Constrictibacter sp. MBR-5: one gene and its partner. Each later gene encodes a partner of the first gene's protein in a complex. Links are inferred from orthologs where the notes say so. Each region holds a gene or a part of one and is shown on either strand. Other genes may lie near its edges.

Evidence for each region.
Region 2: the proteins of ABIE65_RS15235 (region 1) and ABIE65_RS20280 are in contact, whole or in part, in a cryo-EM structure (PDB 8Z1Y), measured with the Escherichia coli proteins. The link is inferred for Constrictibacter sp. MBR-5 from one-to-one orthologs.

What each region holds. Positions count from the first base shown.
Region 1 is NZ_JBEPTK010000006.1:265,463-275,691, forward strand. The notes cover bases 2,413-5,310. They hold ABIE65_RS15235 (ABC transporter substrate-binding protein), read left to right. Parts: upstream 2,413-3,015; coding sequence 3,016-4,605; downstream 4,606-5,310. Other genes in these bases: ABIE65_RS15230 (cupin domain-containing protein), read right to left, coding at 2,413-2,846; ABIE65_RS15240 (ABC transporter permease), read left to right, coding at 4,673-5,310. Also shown: ABIE65_RS15215 (sialidase family protein), read left to right, coding at 1-601; ABIE65_RS15220 (metallophosphoesterase family protein), read left to right, coding at 644-1,219; ABIE65_RS15225 (nitroreductase family protein), read left to right, coding at 1,301-2,020; more of ABIE65_RS15230, read right to left, coding at 2,166-2,412; more of ABIE65_RS15240, read left to right, coding at 5,311-5,656; ABIE65_RS15245 (ABC transporter permease), read left to right, coding at 5,653-6,573; ABIE65_RS15250 (ABC transporter ATP-binding protein), read left to right, coding at 6,570-7,574; ABIE65_RS15255 (ABC transporter ATP-binding protein), read left to right, coding at 7,571-8,578; ABIE65_RS15260 (aspartate aminotransferase family protein), read left to right, coding at 8,614-10,002; ABIE65_RS15265 (amidohydrolase), read left to right, coding at 10,036-10,229. UniProt on the Escherichia coli protein: Part of the ABC transporter DppABCDF involved in dipeptide transport. Binds dipeptides and accepts a wide range of side chains, including small neutral, bulky hydrophobic, and positively and negatively charged groups. Tripeptides are poor substrates.
Region 2 is NZ_JBEPTK010000011.1:142,939-153,225, reverse strand. The notes cover bases 3,781-6,736. They hold ABIE65_RS20280 (ABC transporter permease), read right to left. Parts: upstream 5,729-6,736; coding sequence 4,832-5,728; downstream 3,781-4,831. Other genes in these bases: ABIE65_RS20275 (ABC transporter permease), read right to left, coding at 5,731-6,645; ABIE65_RS20285 (ABC transporter ATP-binding protein), read right to left, coding at 3,826-4,827; ABIE65_RS20290 (ABC transporter ATP-binding protein), read right to left, coding at 3,781-3,829. Outside these bases: pyrF (orotidine-5'-phosphate decarboxylase), read left to right, coding at 1-529; ABIE65_RS20305 (phosphoribosylanthranilate isomerase), read left to right, coding at 526-1,176; ABIE65_RS20300 (class I SAM-dependent rRNA methyltransferase), read left to right, coding at 1,176-2,396; ABIE65_RS20295 (biotin/lipoyl-containing protein), read right to left, coding at 2,574-2,795; more of ABIE65_RS20290, read right to left, coding at 2,837-3,780; ABIE65_RS20270 (ABC transporter substrate-binding protein), read right to left, coding at 6,737-8,269; ABIE65_RS20265 (IclR family transcriptional regulator), read left to right, coding at 8,518-9,480; ABIE65_RS20260 (acyl-CoA carboxylase subunit beta), read left to right, coding at 9,528-10,287. UniProt on the Escherichia coli protein: Part of the ABC transporter DppABCDF involved in dipeptide transport. Responsible for the translocation of the substrate across the membrane.

The DNA of each region.
Region 1 (10,229 bases):
CGCGGTCTACGCGACGCTTGAGGTGAACGGCGCGATCCGCAGCCTCGACGGTGGCGAGACCTGGGAAGACTGCAGCGACGCGCTGGTGACGCTGGCGCAGCAGCCGCACCTCAAGAGCCGGATCCTCAGCGACACCGACGCCGAGGGCATGCTCGACGGCCACGCCGTCTGCGTCAGCGGCGCCGCACCCGGCAGCGTCTTCCTCGCGGTCCGCATGGGCGTCTTCCGCAGCGACGACCGGGGCATCCACTGGCGCGACCTGGAGGTCGGGCGCTTCTCGCCGCTGACCTACGCCCGCGACATCCGCGTGGCGCCCCAGGATCCGAACACCTTCTACGCCTGCCTCAGCCCGGCGGCGCGCAGCGAGGACGGCTCCGTCTACCGCAGCCGCGACCTGGGCGCGACCTGGGAACGGTTCGACAGGGGCGTGAAGGCGGAGAGCACGATGATGGGCGTCGCCCTGCACGCCGGCGATCCCGACGTCGTGTTCGCGACCTCACGCACCGGCCAGGTCTTCGGCACCACCGACGGCGGCGCCACCTGGACGGAGAGTCGTCTGCCCGCGGACTGCAAGGACGTCTATGCCATCGCCGTCGGCTGACCCCGCACCCGGCCGCCGCCGGAACGCGCGCGGGGTCGACGCTTGAAGCTCGGCATCGTCTCCGACCTCCACTGCAACATCGCGGGGCTGACCCGGGCGCTGGCGTTGATGGGCGCCGTCGACGAACTCCTCTGCCTGGGCGACAGCATCTACGAATACCGCTTCTCCAACGAGGTGGTGGCGGCGCTGCGGCAGCACGGGGCCCACGTCATTCTCGGCAACCACGAGGAGGTGTTCTTCGGCCGACATGGCGAGCGCGCACGGTCGGCGGACTGGATCGACCGCGACCTGCTCGCCTGGCTGGCGGAGCAGCCGCACCGCCGTGAACTGACCTGCGGCGGGAAGCGCGTGCTGATGGTCCACTCGACGCCGTGGGAACCGCGCGGCGCCTACGTTCTCCCCACCAGCGCCGAACTCGACCGCTTCGGCGGCGCCGACGCCGACATCGTGCTGTACGGCCACACGCACCAGCAGGTCGTCCGGCGCATCGGCGATGTGCTCGTCGTCAATCCGGGATCGGCCGGCGACGCGCGCGACGCCCGCAATGGCCGCCGCCTGAGCTGCGCGGTGCTCGACACCGCCGACGAGACGGTGCGGATCATCGACTTCGACGCCTGACCGCTTCTTCCGCCGCCGCCTTGCCGAACCCGCCGGCAGCGGCGATGCTCCGGCCCTTTCGAAACGCACGAGTAGAGCCAGATGACTGAAGCCGCGCAGACTGCCGCCGCGATCGGCACCGAGAACACCGACGACGCCGCGCAGCTCGACCGGCTGCTGCGCGCGCGCTACAGCTGCCGCGCCTTCCTGCCCGACCCCGTGCCGGAGCCGGTGATCGCGCGCATCCTGGAGATGGCGCAGCGCACGGCCTCCTGGTGCAACAGCCAACCCTGGCACACGATCGTCACCAGCGGCGACGCCACCGAGCGCTTCCGCCAGGCGATGTATGAGCACGCCACGACTGGCGGCGACGGCGCTTCCGACCTGCCGCAGCCACGCGAGTATCGCGGCGTCTATCTCGACCGGCGGCGCGAGAGCGGCTTCCAGCTCTACAACACGCTGGGCATTCCGCGCGGCGACCGTGCCGGCTACCAGCGTCAGGCGATGGAGAATTTCCGCCTGTTCGGCGCGCCGCACGTGGCGATCATCACGACCGAGGAGGCGCTCGACGTCTATGGCGCGGTCGACTGCGGCGGCTTCGTCAGCACGTTCCTGTTGGCCGCGCAGGCAATGGGTGTCGCGACGGTGGCGCAGGCCGCCCTCGCCCGCTACGCGCCCTTCGTGCGCCGCCACTTCGAGATCCCGGACGACCGGCTGCTGGTCTGCGGCATCTCCTTCGGCTACGGCGACCACGACCATCTGGTGAACAGCTACCGCACCAGCCGCGCGCCGCTTACCGAAACCGTGAGGTGGATGCGCTAGACTAGCAACAATTCCTGGGCTGGCGCCCGGTTCGCCACCAGAACCGGCCTACGAAGCAGCGACGCGGGCTACCCCTTGTAGGCGTGCGGCGTGGAGCAACAGCCTCACCTGCTGGACGATCAGCAATGTCGCAGAGCAGAAACACTCAATAGGTCGGCGGCGTATAGACCCACACGACCACCGCATCGACGCTGCCGGGATTCCGGCACCGGTGCGGGCCGGGTTCCTGGAACGCGAAACTGTCGCCCGCCTCCAGGCGGAAGGTCTCGCCGCCGGCCTGGATCTCGATCGTGCCGGAGATCACGAAGCCGGCCTCCTCGCCCTTGCGGATGCGATCCTCGGCGCCCGTGCGGCTGCCGGGTTCGAAGGTGGTCAGCGTCATCTCGATCTGCCCGCGCAGGTTCGGCGACAGCAGCTCCTCCTCGATGCCGCTGCCGCCGAAGCGCAGCTTGCGGCGGTTGCCGCGGCGCACGATGAAGTCCCGCTCCTTCTCCGGCGCCATCGCGTTGCCCTGGAAGAACCAGGTGACCTGAACGTCGAGCGCCGTCGCGATCTGCTGCAGGACCGTGATCGAGACGGCGGACAGCTCGCGCTCGACCTGGCTGACATAGCCCACCGAGCGGCCGATGCGCTCCGCCAGCTCGGTGATGGTGATCCCGCGCGCCTTGCGCAGGTCGCGGACCTGCCGGCCGACCGGGATCTCCCCCGCCGGCCGCCCTTCTCCCGAAGCCGCTCGGTTGCCCGGCGACTGAGCAGCTGACTGGGCAGCTGATGAAATTTTCGCGTTTTTTTTCACGTCGGTGATTGTCGCCTGGAATTTCTTCATCGGGGAAGCTAGCGTCGCTTCGAAGCAAAAGAAGGCGGGTTCACGGCGAGAGCAAGGAATTCCGCAGAAGACGGCCGCGGAACGGGCGGCAATTGCCCGTGATCGACGGTGTGGCGAGCGGCTTGCAATGGGCTTCGCCACGGAGGCGTTGGCGACAGGGGAGGTGGACATGACAAAGTGGCTGAAGAGCGCCGGTACGCTGGCGATGATGAGCGCGGTGCTGTGGACGACCGCGGCGACGGCGGAGGCGCCGAAGCGCGGCGGCGAGCTGGTGATGCTGTCGAGCCAGGTGCCGCGGCACTTCAATCCGGCCGTGCAGTCGGGGGTCGCGACGATGATCCCGGGTGCGCAGATCTTCGCGATGCTGGTCCGCGCCGACGCGGACTGGAAGATCCATCCGTATCTCGCCGAGAGCTGGACCGTTTCCGACGACGGCCTGACCTACACCTTCAAGCTCCGCGCGAACGCCCGCTTCCACGACGGGCAGCCGATCACCGCCGAGGACGTGAAGTTCTCGATCGAGACGCAGAAGGCGAACCATCCCTTCAAGACGTCGCTGGGCGCGGTGAGCGCGGTCGAGACGCCCGACGCGCAGACGGCCGTGGTGAAGCTCAGCCAGCCGCACCCTGCCCTGCTGCTGGCGATGTCGACGTCAATCGTGCCGATCATCCCGAAGCACGTCTACGGCGACGGCCAGGACGTGAAGACCCATCCGCGCAACGTCGAGAACGTCGTCGGATCCGGCCCCTTCAAGCTCGCCGAATATCGCCAGGGCGAGTACATCGTGCTGGAGCGCAACAACGACTTCTTCCTCGACGGGCGCCCCTACCTCGACAAGATCGTCGTCCGCATCATCAAGGACGCGACCAGCCGCATCATCGCCATGGAGAACGGCGACGGCGGGATCTATCCGCTGCTCAGCAGCTCCCGCGACATCCAGCGGCTGCAGGACGACAAGGATCTCGTTGTCACCGACGAAGGCTATGCCGCGGTTGGCCCCATCAACTGGCTCGCCTTCAACACCAAGAAGGCGCCGCTCGACGACCCGAAGGTGCGGCAGGCGATCGCCTATGCCGTCGACCGAAACTTCATCATCAAGGCGCTGCACCGCGGCGTCTCGAAGGCGGCGCCCGGCCCGATCGCGCCCGAATCGCCCTTCTTCCATCCCGAGATCGCGCCCTACGACCTGAACCTGGACAAGGCGAACAGCCTGCTCGACGAGGCCGGCAAGAAGCGCGGCGCCGACGGCGTGCGGTTCAGCCTGGGCGTCGACTATCTGCCGAACAGCGACGAGCAGCAGAAGGCGCTGGCCGAGTATCTGAAGCCGCAGCTGAAGAAGATCGGAATCGACGTCCAGGTCCGCAGTTCGCCGGACTTCCCGACCTGGGCGAAGCGGGTGTCGAGCTACGACTTCGACATGACGATGGATTCGGTCTTCAACTGGGGCGACCCGGTCATCGGCGTGCACCGGACGTATCTGTGCAGCAACATCGTCCAGGGTGTCATCTGGTCGAACACCCAGCAGTACTGCAGTCCGAAGGTCGACGAGCTCCTGAACGCGGCGGGCAAGGAGCCCGACGAGGCCACGCGCAAGGATCTCTACGTCCAGTTCCAGAAGATCGTCGCCGAAGACCTGCCGATCTACTGGATCAACGTGCTGCCCTACCACACGGCCTACAGCAAGAACCTCGGCAATCCGCCGCTGACCGTCTGGGGCATGATGTCGCCGCTGGACGAGACCTACTGGAAACAGCAGTAGCCGCGAGCCGGCCCCCGTCCGCCGGCACGGCGCACGGGGGCCTCGCCAGACGGAGGATCCGAACGGCATGCAGTTCCTGACGCTGATCGGCCGGCGCATCGCCTGGGGCCTCGGCCTGCTGGTCGCAGTGCTGGTGCTGAACTTCACGCTGATCCACATCGCGCCCGGCGATCCGGCCGACGTGATCGCCGGGGAGATGGGCGGCGCCACCCAGGAGAGCCTCGCGCAGATCCGTGCCGCCTACGGCCTGGACCGGCCCTTCCTCGAGCAGCTCGGCGTCTACGTGGCCCGGGTGGCGCAGGGCGACCTGGGCTATTCCTTCTACTTCAACCGGCCCGTCACCGACCTGATCCTGGAGCGGCTCTGGCCGACAATCCTGCTGGTGGTGACGTCGCTGCTGTTCGCGGTGTTCCTCGGCACCTTCCTCGGCGTCTATGCGGCGAAGCGGCCGTCCGGCATCGTCAGCCACCTCGTCACCGTCCTCGCCCTCGTCGGCTACGCGCTGCCGGTCTTCTGGACCGGCATCATGCTGCTGATCCTGTTCGCGAGCTGGATCCCGCTCTTCCCGGTGTCCGGCATGTACGACATCTCCGGCCCGCGCGAAGGCCTGACCTACGTGCTGGACGTGCTGCACCACCTCGTGCTGCCGGTGGTGACCCTCTCGACGATCTATCTGGCGATCTACAGCCGGCTGGCGCGCGCCAGCATGCTCGACGTGCTGGGGGCCGACTATATCCGCACCGCGCGCGCCAAGGGCCTGCGCCAGGGCAAGGTGATCTACAAGCACGCGCTGCGGAACGCCGTCTTGCCGGTGGTGACCTATGCCGGCCTGCAGTTCAGCCATCTCCTCTCCGGCGCGGTGCTGGTCGAGACCGTGTTCAGCTGGCCCGGCCTCGGCACCCTCGCCTTCGACTCGCTGCTGCGGCGCGATTCGCCGACGCTCCTCGGCATCCTCTTCTTCTCGGCGCTGATCGTGATCGTGGTGAACCTGCTGACCGATCTGTCCTACCGGCTGATCGATCCGCGCATCCGTTCGGGAGCGCGGGCATGAGCGACGCCGACAGCCTCGCCGTCCCCGCGCGGCCCGTCCCCGCGCCGCCCGACGCCGAGCCGGTGATCGTCCGCGCGGAATCGCCGCTGCGCGAGGCGGCCCGCATGTTCCTGCGCAACCGCTCGGCCGTCGTCGGGCTGGTCCTGCTCACGGCGGTGGTGGCGACCAGCATCCTCGGCCCCTGGCTCTACCCGGTCGACCCGTTCGAGATGGTCTGGTCGCCGCTGGCGCCGCCGGGCGAGGAAGGCTTCCTGCTCGGGACCGACTATCTCGGCCGCGACCTCGTCGCCGGAATCATCCAGGGCAGCCGCGCCACGCTGGCCGTCGGCGGCGCCGCGGCGGCGATCACCATCTGCATCGGCGTTCTGGTCGGCGCGCTGGCCGGCTTCTACCGCGGCTGGGTGGAAGAGGTGCTGATGCGCATCACCGAGTTCTTCCAGGTGCTGCCGCCGCTGCTGCTGGCGATGGTTCTGGTCATGCTGTTCACGCCCTCGCTGGTGACGATCGCCATCGCCATCGGCGTGGTCTCGTGGACCGGCACCGCCCGCCTCGCCCGCGCCGAGTTCCTGCGCATCCGCGAACTGGAATATGTGAAGGGCGCGCGGGTCGCCGGCTCGCGCAACCGGCGGATCATCTGGCAGGTGATCCTGCCGAACGCCGCCCCGCCCCTCGTCGTCAGCGCCGCCCTGTCGGTGGGCGTGGCGATCCTGTTCGAGGCCGGCCTCAGCTTCCTCGGCCTGACCGATCCCAACGTCATGAGCTGGGGCTACATCATCGGCGCGAACCGGCCCTACATCCTCGACGCCTGGTGGGCGGTGACGTGGCCGGGCCTCGCGATCTTCCTGACGGTCCTGGCGGTCAGCCTCGTCGGCGACGGCCTCAACGACGCCTTCAACCCGAGGCTGCGCCAGCGATGAACCCGTCCGAACCGCTCCTCTCGGTCGACCGGCTGCGCGTCGAGTTCGCCACGCGCAACGGCGTCGCGCGCGTCATCGACGACGTCAGCTTCGACCTGCGCGCCGGCGAGACGCTCGGCATCGTCGGCGAATCCGGCTGCGGCAAGAGCATGACCGCCCTTGCGATCATGGGCCTCGTCCCCGACCCGCCGGGCCGCGTCGCCGGTGGCGCCATCCGCCTGCTGGGCGAGGACCTCACCCGCGCCGACGAGCGCCGGATGAGCCGGATCCGCGGCAAGGAGATCTCGATGATCTTCCAGGAGCCGATGAGTTCGCTCAATCCGGTCTACACGGTCGGCGACCAGATCGGCGAGACGGTGCGCCTGCACGAGGGCCTGGGCAAGCGGGCGGCCCGCGAGCGCGCCATCGACATGCTGAAGGCCGTCGGCATTCCGGCGCCGCAGCGGCGGGTCGACGAGTATCCGCACCAGATGTCCGGCGGCATGCGCCAGCGCGTGATGATCGCCATGGCGCTCGCCTGCCGGCCGAAGGTGCTGATCGCCGACGAGCCGACGACCGCCCTCGACGTGACCGTGCAGGCGCAGATCTTCGACCTGCTGCGCGACCTGAAGGAGCAGACCGGCACGGCGATCATCCTGATCACCCACGACATGGGCGCCATCGCCGAACTCGCCGAGCGCGTCGTCGTCATGTATGCGGGCCGCAAGGTCGAGGACGCGCCGGTCGACGAGATGCTCGGCAATCCGAGCCACCCCTACACGCGCGGCCTGATCGCCTGCGTGCCGCATCTCGAACCCGATCCGCCCCTGGAGCGGCAGCCGCTGACCGAGATCCCCGGCGTCGTGCCCTCGCTCGCCGAACTCGGCAGGGGCGGCTGCCCCTTCGTGCCGCGCTGCGGTTTCGCGCACGACCGCTGCCGGTCGGAGATGCCGCCGCCGTTCGACGTGCGCGGCCAGCATCACGCGTCCTGCTGGCTGCTCGACCCGAGGGCGGCGGCATGACCGACGCACTGCTCCGGGTCAGCGACCTGAAGGTCCACTTTCCGCTGCGCCGACGCCACCCGTTCGCCCGGCCGTCGAAGGTGCACGCGGTCGACGGGATCGACTTCGCCATCCGGCGCGGCACCACCTTCGGGCTGGTCGGCGAGAGCGGCTCCGGCAAGACCACCACCGCGCTGGCGGTGATGCGCCTCATCGAGGCGACGTCGGGCAGCATCGACCTTCAGGGCACCGACCTGCTGGCGCTGAAGGGCGAGGCCCTGCGGCTGCGGCGCCGGCACATGCAGATCATCTTCCAGGACCCCTACTCGTCGCTGAACCCGCGCGTGCGGGCGGGCGCCATCGTGCGCGAACCGCTCGACCAGCTCGACGTCGGCCCCGCCGACGGCCGCGAGGAGCGTGTCGCCGAGCTGTTCCGCCATGTCGGCCTGCGGCCGGAGCAGCGCGCCCTCTTCCCGCACCAGTTCTCCGGAGGCCAGCGCCAGCGCATCGGCATCGCCCGGGCGCTCGCGACCCAGCCGGAACTGATCGTCTGCGACGAGCCGGTCTCCGCCCTCGACGTCGCGATCCAGGCGCAGATCCTGAACCTGCTGCGGCGGCTGCAATCGGAGTTCGGCCTGACCTACCTGTTCATCAGCCACGACCTCGGCGTCGTCCAGCACATGTGCGACGAGATCGCCGTGATGTATCTCGGCCAGATCGTCGAGCAGGCCGACCGGCTGTCGCTCTTCCGCACGCCGCTGCACCCCTACACCTGGGCGCTGCTGTCCGCCGTGCCGTCCGCCCGGCGCGGCGCCGGGCGGAACGTGCGCGTGGCGCTGACCGGCGACCCGCCCAGCCCGATCGACCCGCAGCCCGGCTGCCGCTTCGCCTCGCGCTGTCCCTTCGCCGAGGCCCGCTGCCGGACGGACACGCCCGTCCTGCGCACCGTCGGCGCCGGACACCGCGTCGCCTGCCATCTCGTCGACGAACAGGGTGTCGCGCCGCACATGCGCGCCGCAGCCTGATCCCCAACCCTCCGCCACAGCGAAAGGTACCGCCCATGAACGTCATCGCGAATTCGCCCCAGGCACGCGACATCGCCTCCCTGGTCCACCAGCAGTCGAACCTGAAGGCCTATCGCGAGCAGGGCGGCGTGCTCATGGCGAAGGGCGACGGCGTCTATGTCACGGATTCCGACGGCAAGCGCTATCTGGAGGCGATGGCCGGCCTGTGGTGCGCGTCGCTGGGCTTCTCGGAAAAGCGTCTGGCCGAGGCCGCCTACAAGCAGATGCTCGACCTGCCCTACTACCATACGTTCTTCGACAAGGGTCACCTGCCCAGCGTCGACCTCGCCGAGAAGCTGCTCTCGGTGGCGCCGGCGGGCATGTCGAAGGTGCTGTTCCAGTGCTCCGGGTCGGAGGCGAACGACGCCGCGATCAAGCTGATCTGGTACTATCACAACGCCATCGGCAAGCCGGAGAAGAAGAAGATCATCGGCCGCGAGCGCGGCTATCACGGCAACACCGTCGCGTCGGTCAGCGTCTCCGGTCAGCCGCACATGGTCGCCGACTTCGACCTGCCGCTGCCGATGTTCAAGCACACGAACAACCCGAACTACTACCGCTTCCATGAGGACGGCGAGACCGAGGAGCAGTTCGCCCAGCGCATGGCGGACGACCTGGAGAAGCTGATCCTGGCCGAGGGGCCGGAGACGGTGGCCGCCTTCTTCGCCGAGCCCGTCCAGGGCGGCGGCGGCGCGATCACCCCGCCCGACACCTACTTCGACAGGATCCAGCCGATCCTGAAGAAGTACGACATCCTCTTCGTCGCCGACGAGGTGATCTGCGGCTTCGGCCGGACGGGCAACATGTGGGGCACCCAGACCTACGGGCTGCAGCCCGACATGATCTCCTGCGCCAAGCAGCTCTCGGCCTCCTACCAGCCGATCTCGGCGCTGATGATCTCCCAGAAGATCTACGACGCGCTGATCGACCAGAGCGGCAAGCTCGGCTCCTTCGGGCACGGCTTCACCTATGGCGGTCACCCGGTGGCCTGCGCCGTCGCCCTGGAGACGCTGAAGATCTACGAGGAGCGCGACATCATCTCCCACGTCCGCCGGGTGAGCCCGGTGATGCTGAAGGGGCTCGACGCCTGCGAGGACCATCCGCTGGTCGGCGACGCCCGCGGCGTCGGCCTGATCGCCGGCGTCGAACTGATGCAGGACAAGGCGAGCCGCACGCCCTTCCCCGCCGGCCTGAAGGTCGGAACGCTGGTCCAGGACAAGTGCCTGGAGCACGGCCTGATCGTGCGCGCCATCGGCGACCGCATCGCCTTCACGCCGCCGCTGATCATCACCGAGGAACAGGTCGGCGAGATGCTGACCGCCTTCCGCGCCGGCCTCGACGCCGCCTGGAAGGAACTCGACGCCACCGGCATCGCCGCGCAGTAGGCACCTGTCGATACAAGCTGGGGGAGCGCCGCGATGGCCGCCGACATCAGGGTCCTGAAGGCCCGCAAGATCATCACGATGAACAGCTACCGCCCGGTCGCGACCCACGTCGCGATCCGGGAGGGCCGGATCCTGGGCGTCGGCTCGCTGGAGGACGTCGCCGGCTGGGGTCCCTACGACCTCGACGAGACCTTCGCCGACAAGGTGCTCATGCCGGGCTTCGTCGA
Region 2 (10,287 bases), on another replicon or contig:
GAAGCTGCACGACATTCCGAACACGGTGGTCGGCGGCCTGCGCTCGGTCCTGACGCTGCGTCCCTGGTTCCTGACGCTGCATGCCGCGGGCGGCGGCGAGATGATGCGGCGCGCCGCGGAGGCCGCCAAGGCGGCGGCCGACGGCGAAGCGCGGACGAGGCTGCTGGGCGTCACGGTGCTGACCAGCCTGGGCGACGCCGACCTCGCCGCGACGGGCCAGTCGCGGCCGGTTCTCGACCAGGTGCTGCGGCTGGCGCGCCTGGCGCGCGAGAGCGGTCTCGACGGGGTGATCGCGTCGCCGCACGAGGTGGCGGCGGTGCGGGCCGAATGCGGCCCCGACTTCCTGATCGTCACGCCCGGCGTCCGCCCGGCCTGGTCGGCCATGGACGACCAGAAGCGCGTCATGTCGCCGGCCGAGGCGGTGGCCGCCGGTGCGGACTATCTGGTGATCGGAAGGCCGATCACCCGGGCCGACGACCCGCGTGCCGCGGTGCATCGAATCGTCGAAGAGATCGAGGCGGTCCATTGAGCATCGAGACGAAGATCTGCGGCGTGAACGCGCGCGCGGCACTGGATGCCGCGATCGATGGCGGCGCGTCGCTCGTGGGTTTCGTGTTCTATCCGCCGTCGCCGCGCTCGCTGACGCCTGAGGAGGCGGCACCGCTGGCCCGGGCCGCCGGGTCCGCCGTAGTGCGCGTGGGGCTGTTCGTCGATCCGACCGACGACGAACTCGACCGGACCATCGGCAAGGTGCCACTCGATCTGCTGCAGCTGCACGGCAAGGAGAGCCCAGACCGCGTGGGGGCGATCCGGCGCCGGTTCGGGATTCCGGTGATGAAGGCGATTCCGGTGGCCGTCGCGGCCGATCTCGCCGTGGCGGCGGACTATTTCGACGTGGCGGACCGCCTGCTGTTCGACGCCAAGCCGCCGAAGGACCTGAAGAACGCCCTGCCGGGCGGCAATGCGGTCAGCTTCGACTGGCGGCTGCTGGCGGGCCGGACGTGGCCGCTGCCCTGGATGCTGTCGGGCGGCCTGCATGCGGACAACCTCGCCGAGGCGGTGCGCATCACCGGCGCGTCGGCCGTCGACGTGTCGTCCGGCGTCGAGGAGCGTCCGGGCCGCAAGGATCCGGCGCGGATCGGAGCCTTCCTGACTGCTGCACGGCGCATCGGCTGATGGCCACCGCAGACCCGATGCCGGCGCCTGCGCCGTCGGAGCGTCCCGTCGTCCGCGCGCTGCCGCGCAAGCATCAGCGGATGAAGGCCGGCCACCCCTGGCTCTATTCCAACGAGATCGAGATGACGGCGGCGCTGAAGGCGCTGCCCGCCGGCTGCATCGTGGACATCGTCAATGCGGGCGGCGAGCCGCTCGGCTCGGCGATGTTCAACGCGCGCTCGCTCGTCGCGGCCAGGGCGATCGCGCGGGCGCCGGGCGTGGCGCTCGACCGTGCGCTGATCGAGGCGAAGCTGCGCGCGGCAGTCGCGTTGCGCGACAGGATCGTCGGCGTTCCCCACTACCGCCTCGTCCATGCGGAAGCGGACGGGCTGCCCGGCCTGATCGTCGATCGCTTCGACGATGTCGTGGTGGTGCAGGCGAACACGGCCGGCATGCAGCGTGCGGAAGAGGCGGTGCTCGACGCGATCGAGGCGGTCCTGGCGCCGCGCGTCGTGGTGCTGCGCAACGACAGCCCGGTGCGGACCCTGGAGGGGCTCGATCTCGGCGTCCGCCTCGTCAAGGGCGCGCTGGACGGCCCGATCGCACTGGTCGAGAACGGCGTGCGGTTTCTGGCAGACCCCAGCGTCGGGCAGAAGACGGGCTGGTTCTTCGACCAACGCGACAATCGCGCCGCCGTGGCGGCGGTCGCGCGCGACGCCCGCGTGCTGGACGTCTTCGCCTATACCGGCGGCTTCGGGGTGACGGCCGCCGTCAACGGCGCGCGCGAGGTCACCTTCGTCGACCGGTCCGACGCAGCCCTCGCCCTGGCCGAGCAGTCGGCCGGCCTCAACGGCGTGGCCGACCGCTGCCGGTTCGTGCGTGCCGCCGCCTTCACCGAGATGGAACTGCTGAAGGCGAACGGAACGGTCTTCGACGTGGTGGTCGTCGACCCGCCCGCCTTCGTCAAATCGCGCAAGGATCTGGCGGCCGGGTCGCGCGGCTATGTGAAGGTGACCCGCATGGCCGCTGAGCTGGTGGCGCCCGGCGGGTTCCTGTTCACCGCGTCCTGTTCGCACAATGTCGGTGCGGAGCTGTTCGCCGACCTGGTGCGCAAGGGCCTGGAGACCGCCGGCCGCAGCGGGCGCATCCTGCGCTCGGCGGGCGCGGGGCCGGACCATCCGGTCCACCCCTTCCTGCCGGAAAGCGCCTATCTGAAGGGCCAACTGCTGCAGTTGGATTGAAGTATCGTAGCTGGTTCCAGCGATCTCACTTCGACTGTCCTCCCCGGGCAAGGGGCGGAGCCCCGCCGACCCGGGGACCCAAGGGTGCGGCGCAGCGCTTGCCCTGGGTCCTCGGGTCTGCGCTTCGCTTCGCCCGAGGATGACAGTCGGAGAGCGGTACGGTCAGAGCGAGTGCGTTCAGGTCGTCAGGATCGCGACCGTCTGGCCTTCCTCGATGCCTTCGCCTTCCTCGACCAGGATCTCGGCGACGGTGCCGGCCGAAGGGGCGCCGACCGGGATCTCCATCTTCATGGACTCCACCATGATGATCGCGTCCTCCTCGCCGACCTTGTCGCCCACCGACACCTCGATGCGCAGGACGTTGCCGGGGATTTCGGACTTGATCTCGATCTGGCTCATTCTGGTCTCCTGATGACGAAGGGGTGGCATCGCGTACCGCGTCACGCCGCGGCCGCGATCTCCTCGAAGAAATGACAGGCCGCGCGGTGTCCGTCACCTGCGTCGCGCAGGAGCGGTTCCTCCTCGGCGCAGCGCGGCCGGGCGAAGGGGCAACGCGTGCGGAAGCGGCAGCCGCTGGGCGGGTTGATCGGGCTCGGCACCTCGCCGGACAAGCTGACGTCCTGGAAGACGGCCCTGGGCGGCGTCGTCGCGGTCGCGGCCCGCAGCAGCGCCTGCGTATAGGGATGCAGCGGCTTGCGGTACATGTCCTTGCCGGCGGCGGTCTCGACCATCTTGCCGAGATACATGACGGCGACGCGGTCGCTCATGAATTCGACGACCGCGAGATCGTGGGCGATGAACAGGTAGGTGAGGTTCAGCCGACCCTGCAGGTCCTTGAGCAGGTTGAGCACCTGGGCGCGGATCGAGACGTCGAGCGCCGACACCGGCTCGTCGAGGACGATGAAGGCGGGATCGACCGAGATGGCGCGCGCGATCGCGATGCGCTGGCGCATGCCGCCGCTGAACTCGTGCGGGTACTGGTCGAGGCTGGCGGCGGGGAGGCCGACGAGGCGCAGCAGTTCAGAGACGCGCTCGCGCAGTTCGGCCCGCCCGACCTTCTGCTGCACCGAGATCGGCTCGCCGATCAGGTCGAGCACGGTCTGGCGCGGGTTCAGCGACCCGTAAGGGTCCTGGAAGACCGCCTGAACCGACCGGCGGTAGTCGAGTTCCCGGCGCTGCGACATGTTCGCGAGATCGTGGCCCGCCACCGTGAGCTTCCCGGCGGTGACCGCCTCCAGATAGAGCATGAGCCGGCCGAGCGTGGTCTTACCGCAGCCCGATTCGCCGACGAGGCCGAAGGTCTCGCCGTGCCGGATCTCGAAGCTGACACCGTCGACCGCATGCACCACCTGCGGCGCGCCGCGCCAGGAGCGTCGCGGCTGATGGAAATGCTTCACCACGCCCTCGGCGCGGACGAGGGGGTCGGGGCTCACTGGGCGGTCTCCGGGACGCGGTCCGTGGCGTGCAGCCAGCATCGGGCGGCGCCGCTGCCGACGGGGAAGGCGGGCGGATAGGCTTCCGAGCAGCGCGCATGGGCGTGCGGGCAGCGCGGCGCGAAGCTGCATCCCGGCGGCAGGTCGCGCAGGTCGGGAATGGTGCCCTCGATCGCCTGCAGCCGCTCGCGCGTGTCGCCCATCTGCGGGATCGAGGCCAGCAGGGCACGGGTGTAGGGATGCTGCGGCTTGGCGAAGATGTCGGCGGTCACGCCGCTCTCCACGATGCGCCCGGCATACATGATGACGACGCGGTCGCAGAGGCGGCGGACGATGCCGAGGTCGTGCGTCACCAGGATGATCGAGGTGCCGAGCCGGTCGCGGATCTCGGCCAGGAGGCCCAGGATCTGCTCCTGGATCGTCACGTCCAGGGCGGTGGTCGGTTCGTCGGCGAGGAGCAGGCCGGGCTTCAGCGCCGTCGCCATGCCGGCGAGGACGCGCTGCTTCATGCCGCCGCTCATCTGATGCGGATAGTTGGAGAGCCGCTCCTCGGGAGAGGGGATGTGCACCTGGCGCAGGATCTGGATCGCGTTGGCCAGGCGCTCGCGCGCCCCCAGCGGCGAGTTGAATTTCAGCACCTCGCGGATCTGGCTGCCGACGGTGAAGACCGGATCGAGCGCCGTCATCGGGTTCTGCTGGATCATGGTGATGTCGCGACCGCGCAGCGCGCGCATCTCCTCCTGCGACTTGGCCAGCAGGTCCTCGCCGCGGAAGCGGATGCTGCCGCTCACCTGGGTGCCTTTCGGCAGCAGCCGGACGAGCGACGAGCAGAGGGTGGACTTGCCGCAGCCGGACTCGCCGACGATGCCCAGGATCTCCCCCGGCGCCACGTCGAAGGAGACGCCGTCGACGGCGCGGACGGGGCCGCGGTTCGACGGCAGGTGCGTCTTCAGGTCCTCGACCCGGAGCAGGGGCGCGGATGCGGTGGTTCCGTCCATGCGTTCAGTCCATCTGCTGGCGCGGGTCGAGGCGGTCGCGCAGCCAGTCGCCGGTGACGTTGAGGCTGAGCACGGTCAGCAGGATGGCGAGGCCGGGCATGACGGTGATCCACCATGCGACGGTCATGTAGCTGCGGCCGTCGGCCAGCATCAGGCCCCAGGAGATGGCCGGCGGCTGCACGCCGAGACCGAGGAAGGAGAGCGAAGATTCGAGGATGATCACGCGCCCCAGGTCCAGCGTCGCCAGGATGATGATGCTGTTCGTGATGTTCGGCAGCACGTGCTTCACCGCGATCCGCCAGCGCGGCTGGCCGGCGACGCGCGCCAGCGCCACGAAGTCGCGATGCTTGATCGACAGCACCTCGCCGCGGACCAGCCGGGCGTAGCGGGCCCAGTTGGTGATCGCCATGACGATGATGATGTTGGTGATGCTGGTGCCCAGCGCCGCGACGAAGCCCAGCGCCATCAGGATGAACGGCATCGCGAGGAAGGCGTCGACGACCCGCATGATGAGGGCGTCGATCGCGCCGCCGATATAGCCGGAGGTCAGCCCCAGGATGATGCCGACAGCCCCCGCGATGGCGATGGCGAAGAACGATATGAGCAGCGACAGCTGCGCGCCGTAGATCAGGCGGGACAGCACGTCGCGGCCGAGATTGTCCGTGCCGAGCGGGTAGGCGAGCATGCCTTCGTCCTGCCAGACCGGCGGCGTCAGCGAATGCAGGAAGCTGGCTTCGGCGGGATCGTGCGGGGCGATCCAGGGGGCCAGCAGTGCTGCGACGAGGAATATGACGACCATGACGGCCGCGGCGATCGGCAGGCCCTTGAAGTTGCGGCGCAGGCGGCCGGCGAAGGTCGTGCGCGGCAGCGAGGCCGAAGGGGAAGCGGGTATGGTTGCCACGGTCAGTACCTGATCCGGGGGTCGAGCCAGCTGTAGACCAGGTCGACGGCGAGGTTGATCAGCAGGAACAGCAGCGACGCGACGAGAACCGCGGCCTGGACGACCGGGTAGTCGCGGCTGTTGATCGCCTCCACCACCATCTGGCCGAGGCCCGGCCAGGCGAAGACGCGTTCCGTCACCACGGCGCCGGACAGCAGCACGCCGAACTGCAGCGCCATGTAGGTGATGATCGGGATCGCCGCGTTCTTCAGGGCGTGGCGCGTGACGATCACCCATTCCGGCAGCCCGGAGAGGCGTTCGAACCGAACGAAGTCGCTCTGCATCATCTCCAGCATGCTGGAGCGCGTGAGCCGCGCGATGGCGGCGGCGGAGTACCAGCCGAGCGTCACCGCGGGGAGGATGAGGTGGCTGAGGCCGCCCCGGCCCGAGGAGGGCAGCAGGCCGAGATCGACGGCGAACACCATGATCAGGATGAGGCCCAGCCAGAAGGTCGGCGTCGACTGGCCGACCGTGGCGAACCATCGCGCCAGCTTGTCGATCCAGCTCCCACGGCGGACGGCCGCGAGCACCCCGATCGGGATCGCGATCAGCACCGCGAGGATCATCGACGCCACCGCGAGTTCGAGCGTCGCCGGCAGCCGGTCGATCACGAGGTCGAGGGCGGGCTCGCGATAGCGGAACGAGGTGCCGAGGTCGCCGCGCAGGGCGTTGCCCATGAAGGTGAGGTACTGCTCCGGCAGGGAGCGGTCGAGGCCGAGCTGCTTGCGGAAGAACTGGCGGTCCTCCTCGGTCGATTCCGTCGGCAGCAGCAGCAGCGTCGGATCGCCCGTCAGCCGCGCGAGCCCGAAGACGATCATCGTGACGAAGATCGCCGTGACCACGGTCTGGCCCAGCCGCTTGATGATGTAGCGCATCATGTCGGAAACGATCCGGTACGCGGGGCCGGCGCGCCCCGCCCGGTCCAGGCGTGGACGGGGGCGGGGGCGCCGGCGCTGCCGTCCGCTGCGGTCACTGCTTGCTCAGCTGCCAGAAGACCGGCCAGGAGACGTTGGCGCGCGGCTTCCAGTCGACGTTCTTGCGCGCCGCGTCCGTGTTGTCGGTGGTCCAGAGGATGATCCACGGCGGGTCGTCGTAGAGCCGCGTGAAGATCTTGCGCAGGTGCTCCGTCCGCTCCTTCGGATCGACGATGCTGTTCGCCTCGTCGATCATCGGATCCAGTTCCGGATAGCTCGACCAGGAGAAGTAGCCGTCCGTGCGGATGTTGCGCGGCAGGCGGCCCATCGGGTCGTTGTTGTAGTCGGTCCAGTTCTGCCAGAAGAGGCCGTAGGTATCGAACTCCTTGGCGCCCAGCTTCGCCAGCCACGCCCCGTATTCCAGGAACTCGGTCTCGGTCTTGATGCCGACCTGGTTGAGATAGAAGGCGACCGCCTCGAGCACTTCCTTGCTCTGCGCGGCGCGGCCCGGCGCCAGGCCGAACATGCGGTAGGTCTTGGAGAAGTCGAACTTCTCCTCCTCCAGCATCTTCTTCGCCTTCTTCGGGTCGTAGGCGTAGGGCTCGCGGTCGATGTCGCAGCCGATGATGTCCTTGTGGCAGGGCCCGGTGGACTGGGTGGCGAAGCCGAACATCACCTTCTTGATCAGCGTCTGCTTGTCGACGGCGTGGTTCAGCGCCTGCCGCACCTTGGTCGAGGCGAACGCCTTGTCCGACCCGCGCATGTTCAGGACGATGAAGATGTTCTGGAAGCTCGGGCTGACCACCATCTTGGTGTCGGTCCCGGCGTCGACAGATTTCGCCAGCTGCGGCGGCAGGTTGATGGCGATGTCCGCCTCGCCGGTCTGCAGCATCGCGACGCGGGTCTGGGCGTCGGGCACGATCTGCAGCGTCAGCTTCTCGACCCCAGGGACCTGCCCCCAATGCTCCTTGAACGCCTCGAGCTGAATATTTTCCTTAATGCGGCGCGAGACGAACTTGTAGGGCCCCGTGCCGACCGGCTGCTTGCCGAAGGTCTCGTTGCCGACCTTCTCGGCATAGTCCTTCGGGATCATGTAGAAATACTCGCCGAGATTCTCGAGCAGGGACGAGTTCGGCTTGGTCAGGTGGAACTTGACCGTGAGGTCGTCTACGATCTCGACGTCCTTGATGTTCTTCGTGACGATGCTGGCGCGCGGGTTCTTGATCTCCGGATCGTTGGACCGCTTCCAGGAATATTTCACGTCCTCGGCGGTAAACGCCTCGCCGTCGTGGAACTTGACGTTCGGCCGGAGCTTGAACGTGTAGGTGAGGCCGTCCGCGCTCACCTCGTGCGACTGCGCCAGATGTGGCACCAGCTTGCCGTCGAGGTCGTGGCCGTAGAGCGATTCGAACACGTTCGAGAAGAACATGTACTCGCCGCCGCCGGTGATCTTGTGCGGGTCCCCGGTGGTGATGTCGATCCCCACGGCGGCGACGGCGTGCTGTTTGTCGGGGGTCGCCTGGGCGCCGCCGGCGACCAGCGCCGCGAGCGCGATCCCGGCGAAGACCGATCGCGAGAACACTGACATCAACTCCCTCCTTCTGGCTTTCTTGTGTGCGCCGATGTGGCGGTACCGACGTCCGTGCAGCCCCGGTCGCAGCGCGGCGATGGGGCTCGGGACGGGCTGAGACGCCCGGTTTTCGCGGCTGGCGGCATTTCCTCTCCATCGCCGGCGAGCGGCGCTGCCCGGTTGATGTCCGGACTATTGCGGCCGAACGATGACCCGAGATAAGTTGACGATCAAGTGGAAATTTATTCCACTATGCAGAATAAGAAATGCGGCTGCTGGAGCCGGCAGGGGAGACGTTCGATGAGCGAGACCGCGTCGGCAGCGCGGCGACCGGGTGGCGGGCGGCGGTTTCCGCCGCCGACGGGGGCGGACTGACGCTCATGGGCCGCACCTCGCGCAAGCTCGTCGACGCCGCCGACGGCCCGGCCGCCGGCGACCGCGGCTTCGTCAACGCGGTCGCCAAGGCCTTCGACGTCCTGCGCTGTTTCGAGGGCTATCACGTGCGCCTCGGCAACCAGGAGATCGCGCGCCGCACCGGCCTGCCCAAGTCGACCGTGTCGCGCCTGACCTACACGCTGACGCGGATCGGCTATCTGGCCTACCTGCCCGAGGACCTGAAGTACAAGCTGGGCGAGGGGGCGGCGGCGCTCGGCAGCGGCATCCTGCGCGGCATGGACTTCCGCGTCGCCGTCCGCCCCCACCTGCAGGAGCTGGCGGACCACATCCCGGCCGTCTGCGGCATGACGATCCGCGACCGCGCCGACATGGTCTATATCGAGCACGCGATCGGCCACCGCGCCGCCAGCGTCAATTCCGCCCTCGGCGCGCGGATTCCGATCGGCGCTACCGCCGCCGGGCGCGCCTATGCGGCGGCGCTGGCGCCGGCCGAGCGCGAGGCGCTGCTCTGCGACCTGCGCCACCAGGACCGCGAGCAGTGGGAACTGCTCGCCGCCTGCCTGCCGCGGGCCCTCGCCGAGCAGCAGCGCCACGGCTACGCCCTGTCGCTGGGCGAGCACATCGAGCACATCAACGGCGTCGCCGCGGCGCTCTGGTCGCCGGCGCACGCCACCCACTTCGTCTTCACCGTCGGCGGACTGGCCGCGACGATGCCCGAAGATCGCATCCACGCCGACATCGGGCCGCGCCTGCTCGGCATGCTGGCCAAGGTCCGCGACCTGCTGACCGGCGTCGAGCAGCACCGCGTCCGGCCGCTCGCCGAAACCCTGTAGCCCATCACCCAACCGCCGCCGAACCGGCACCCGCACGAGGAGAAGACATGAACTGGCAGCCCGAACTCGACGACCTCCGCCTGCGCGAGAGCATGGCCCGCGAGCTGGGCGGTCCCGACAAGGTGAAGCGCCAGCACGACGGCGGCCGCCTGACGATCCGAGAGCGGGTCGACGGGCTGGTCGACAAGGGCAGCTTCCGCGAGATCGGCACCGTCGCCGGCAGCGCCGAATATGACGAGGACGGCAAGCTGATCCGCCTGACGCCGTCCAACTGCGTCATCGGCCGCGCCACCATCGACGGCCGCCCCGTGGTCGTCACCGGCGACGACTTCACCGTGCGCGGCGGATCGGCCGACGCGACGATCAAGGAGAAGCAGCTCTACCCCGAGCGCATGGCGCAGGAACTGCACCTGCCGATCGTGCGCATCGTCGAGGGCTCCGGCGGCGGCGGCTCGGTGAAGACCATCGAGACCACCGGCCGCGCCAACCTGCCGGGCGGCCTCACGCCGTCTACACCGCAGTTCCACTACATCACCGAGAACCTGTCGCACGTGCCGGTGGTCGGGCTCGGCCTGGGGTCGGTCGCGGGACTGGGTGCGGCGCGCCTCGCCTCCTGCCACTATTCGGTGATGACCAAGGAGACGGCGGCGATGTTCGTCGCCGGTCCGCCGGTGGTGAAGCGCACCGGCCAGGACCTGACCAAGCAGGAACTGGGCGGCTGGAAGATCCAGTGCCGGTCCGGCGGCGTCGACCATGCCGTCGACACCGAGGCGGAGGCCTTCGCCTGCGCGCGGCGCTTCCTCTCCT